DNA from 2 places in the Faecalibacterium taiwanense genome. Region 1 is predicted to be linked to the other one. Evidence: a T-box and tRNA genes for the amino acid it is inferred to sense, from the RefSeq annotation. Region 1 holds a T-box; the other holds one or more tRNA genes.
The links. The T-box of region 1 lies ahead of metG (methionine--tRNA ligase). A T-box ahead of a tRNA ligase gene usually reads a tRNA of that ligase, here a tRNA-Met.

Region 2: it encodes a tRNA-Met, which carries the amino acid that the T-box ahead of metG (methionine--tRNA ligase) is inferred to sense. The anticodon was not compared.

The regions. Positions count from the first base shown of each region.
Region 1 covers NZ_CP155552.1:2,213,658-2,215,855, forward strand. Annotated here, with positions in the region: gene PXT33_RS10950 (hypothetical protein) at 1-43, shown strand, start outside; gene PXT33_RS10955 (Dabb family protein) at 119-421, shown strand; T-box leader at 467-708, shown strand; gene metG (methionine--tRNA ligase) at 778-2,198, shown strand, end outside.
Region 2 covers NZ_CP155552.1:2,447,355-2,449,552, forward strand. Annotated here, with positions in the region: gene PXT33_RS12050 (EAL domain-containing protein) at 1-158, opposite strand, end outside; gene PXT33_RS12055 (hypothetical protein) at 224-1,072, opposite strand; tRNA gene PXT33_RS12060 (tRNA-Met) at 1,242-1,318, opposite strand; gene PXT33_RS12065 (DUF4349 domain-containing protein) at 1,405-2,198, opposite strand, start outside.

The sequences.
Region 1 (2,198 bases):
CTGTGCCGCACTTCTGGTGGTGTTGCTGTTCGCACCCCAATAATACTTTGCAGTTTTCCTCTTGCGGATTTTTTCTCACCCTGTTACAATGAGAAAAAAACGCAGGAGGTATTTTATTATGGTCAAGCATGTGATCCTTTGGCAGCTGAAGGACGAACTGTCCGACGCCGAAAAAGCCGCCGTCAAGGCAGGCATCAAGGAAGGGCTGGAAGGTCTGGCAGGCAAGGTCCCGGGCCTTGTGGAAGTGCATGTCAACATCAACGGTCTCCCCTCTTCCACCGCCGACCTGATGCTGGACACCACCTTTGAAAGCGCCGAGGCCCTCAAGGGCTACTCCGTCCATCCCGCCCATGTGGCTGTGGCCGACAGCAAGGTGCGGCCCTACACCAAGGCACGGTTCTGTCTGGATTACGAGATTTAATGTTGACAAACCCACCGTTTTTGCGTATTATAGACATAACAATGTAAATTGGCTGTGAAGAGAAGAGTACGCACCGTCTGCGCCTGACAGAAAGCCCGAAGGATGGAACCGGGCAGGCCGCGCGATGCCGAAGATGGTCTCGGAGCTGCGCAGGTGAAAATTGAGCCTGCGACGGGTGCGCCCGTTACCGCGCTGCGCCGTGCTTTTTGGCCCGGCAAAAGGCTGCGCCCGCAAGGGTGCGGCGAAGCAAGGTGGTACCACGAAAGTTTCAGGCTCTCGTCCTTGTCCGGCTCAGTCCGGCAGGATGAGGGCTTTTTTCGTCCCCCGCCAAATCAGGAAAGGAAGAGTATCAACCTATGAGTGAGCACAAGACATTCTACATCACCACTCCCATCTACTACCCCAGCGACAAGCTGCACATCGGCCACAGCTATACCACTGTCGCCTGCGACGCACTGGCACGCTTCAAGCGGATGCAGGGCTATGACGTCATGTTCCTGACCGGTACCGATGAGCACGGCCAGAAGATCCAGGACAAGGCCGCCGACGCCGGTGTGACCCCCAAGGAATACGTGGACAAGATCGTAGCCACCGTCAAGGATCTGTGGAAGCTGCTGGACGTCAGCTACGACCGCTTCATCCGCACCACCGACGACTACCACATGGAGTCCTGCCAGAAAATTTTCACCAAGCTGTATGAGCAGGGCGACATCTACAAGGGCGAGTACATCGGCCACTACTGCAAGCCCTGCGAGAGCTTCTGGACCGACAGCCAGCTGGTGGACGGCAAGTGCCCCGACTGCGGCCGCGAAGTGTACGACGCCCACGAGGAAGCCTACTTCTTCAAGACCAGCAAGTATGCCGACCGCCTGCTGAAGCTCTACGAGGAGAACCCCCAGTTCATCCAGCCCGAGAGCCGCAAGAACGAGATGATCGCCTTCATCAAGCAGGGCCTGCAGGATACCTGCGTGTCCCGTACCTCGGTCAAGTGGGGCATCCCCGTGCCCTTCGACCCCAAGCACACCATGTATGTGTGGGTGGATGCCCTGAGCAACTATATCTCCGCGCTGGGCTACGGCAACGAAAAATATCACGACTACGACAAGTTCTGGCCTGCCGACCTGCACATGGTGGGCAAGGAGATCCTGCGTTTCCACACCATTCTGTGGCCCGCCATGCTGATGGCTCTGGATCTGCCCCTGCCCAAACGGGTGTTCGGCCACGGCTGGCTGCTGATGAACGGCGGCAAGATGTCCAAGTCCGTGGGCAACGTGGTGGACCCCGTGATCCTGTGCGACCGCTACGGCGTGGATGCCATCCGCTACTTCCTGCTGCGTGAGATTCCCTTCGGCAACGATGGCATGTTCACCAACGAAGCCCTGATCACCCGCATCAACAGCGATCTGGCGAACGATTTGGGCAACCTGCTCAGCCGCACCGTCGCCATGTGCGAGAAGTACTTCGGCGGCACCGTGCACAATGTGGCCGGTACCGAAGCCATTGACACCGAGCTGGAGACCATGGTCAACGAGCTGACCGCCAAGGTCACGGCCGACATGGACAACCTGACCATCCCGCAGGCCCTGATGGAGATCTTTGCGGTCATCCAGCGCGCCAACAAGTACATCGACGAGACCGCTCCCTGGGCGCTGGCCAAGGACGAGGCCAACAAGGCCCGTCTGGAGAGCGTGCTGTACCACCTGTGCGAGGCACTGCGCGTGTGCGGCATCCTGCTGAACGCATACCTGCCCACCACCGCACCCAAGATGATGGAACA
Region 2 (2,198 bases), 230 kb from region 1:
TTCATGATGGTAGCGGGTGAGCGCAGCGCTTCCATATCGGAGCGCATCAGGGCTTCGTAGGCCATCACCTTGCGGGCGCTGCTGCCGCAGCCCACGCAGCCAAGGGCCAGCGCCGCGGCGCACAGCCCGGACACGACCGCTTTGAGATATTTTTTCATCGATTTTCTCCCCTGAGGGCGCTCACGCAGCAGGACGTTCCGGCTACCATATCACCCGATTATACCTAGTTTATCATACCATCTTTTTCCGGGTGCGTAACCAAAATCCGGCAAAAACCTTCACGATCACAAGAAAGCGGAAGAACTTTCCACCCATCGGAATAAAAAGCACAGCCCTTCCCATTGACTGGGAAAAGCTGTGCTTTGCTGCTGTTATTCGTTTTTTTTGCCGGGACGGTGGACACAGTGATCTGCTCATAATCCGCACTGTGTGCAAGATAAACGCTCAGGTCACCGGTGTTGGTGGTCTCCATGCCGTCCAGCTTTGTGCAGGCGCAAAGGCCAAAGGCCAGCACATCCATGCCGGCAGCAGCGCCCTGCCAGAATTTATCCTCGCAGCCAGGCTTTGCCCAGCGCCGCGGCAGATACTGCACAAAGCCCACAGCCGTCAACAGTTCATCCGCCTCGGCCAGCTGGGCCTCGGCAGCGGCATCGTCCAGCATATCCCTGCCCGCGCAGCGCTGCAGGATGACATGGCACACCGGGCGGCGTGTGGCCTCCAGCACCGAGTGACGGAAGCCGTAGCGGGAGACGTTCTTTTTGCCGTACAGCAGGATAAAGCCCATGCTGTTGCGGCTGTCCGCCCGCAGGAAGCCATGGGTGATGTAGGGCATCTTCTGGCCTTCGGGCATCATGTCCAGATAGCCCACGGAGCCGTGGCGGGTGATGGTCTCATTGAAGAAGCGCTTGCCGTCGTTGCCAAAGATGGGCCAGATACCGCCGAAGGGGAAGGACGGACGGCTGTTGATGTCGGCTGCCTGACCTGCACGGGGGCCTGCCTCCATGGTAGCGCCTGCCCACATCATCATGCGGATGCCGGAGCCATCACGGCCCATGGAAGAAACGTTGTTCACATCGGTGCGGGCCTTGTGGGCAGCTACCATTTCAACGGCGAGTGGGTGTATATTTTTGATACAGTAAGAGGGGCTGCTGCACTTTCGGCTAAAACGATGTGCAGCAGCCCCTTCTTCGTATCGGATCCAGACAACAAAAAAGCGTTCTGAGAGATCTCAGAACGCTTGGTGGTTGCGGGGGCCGGATTTGAACCAACGACCTTCGGGTTATGAGCCCGACGAGCTACCAGACTGCTCCACCCCGCGATATTTACTTTGTGCTCTCAGCGGTTCTCGCTGACTGCTCAAGTATAATACCACAAGGGCGGGCGGATGTCAAGTATTTTTTTGATTTATTTTTTCTTCTTTTTCCAAACCACGAACCCTGCGCAGGCGGCGGCTGCGATCACCACCACCGGCCATGCACCGGCAAGGGCAACGATGACCTGCTGCAGGCCACCCACAAAGTTCTGCCAGCCAGCGGAAAGGGCGCTGACAAAGCGGCTGCCGAAGCCCTCGCTGGGCGGCGAGTAGGTGCTCACCTCGCTCAGGCTCACGTACACGGTGCACTCTTCCACCTGATCGTTGTACCAGTCCATCTGGCTCTGCCAGCTCTCGATCTGGCTCTGCACATCCGTCAGGCTGGACTCGATCTCAAGCAGGTCGGAGAGGTTGTCGGCCTGCTGCTGCAGCTGCTGCAGGCGGGTTCGCTGGTTCTTGAGATTCTCAAGCCGGGTCTCCACGTCCATGTACTGGGCGGTCACGTCGTCGGCCTGCTGGTTTTTGTAGGTCACGTTGCCTGCTTCGGCCACGGCGGCAAGAAAGTTCTCGTAGTTCTGCTGCGGCACCCGGTAGGTCAGGCTGACACTGCGGCTGTCACCGGCATCCGAGTATTCACTGCTGGATTCCAGATAGCCGCCCGCTTCAGCAAGGGCAGCATCCAGCGCGGCGCGGGCTGCGTCGTAGTCCTTGCTTTCCAGGCTGAGGTTCGCGGTGTAGATGATCTTTGCGTGGTCGGTGCTATGGGCCGCTGCTGCCGCGTCGTCCTCCGAATAAACAGCGGTGCCGTTGTCTGCGCCGCTTTCCAGCGCCATGGTGTTCAGACTGTAATCGGCTGCCATGGGGCTGTCCACAGCGGCGCGGTCCG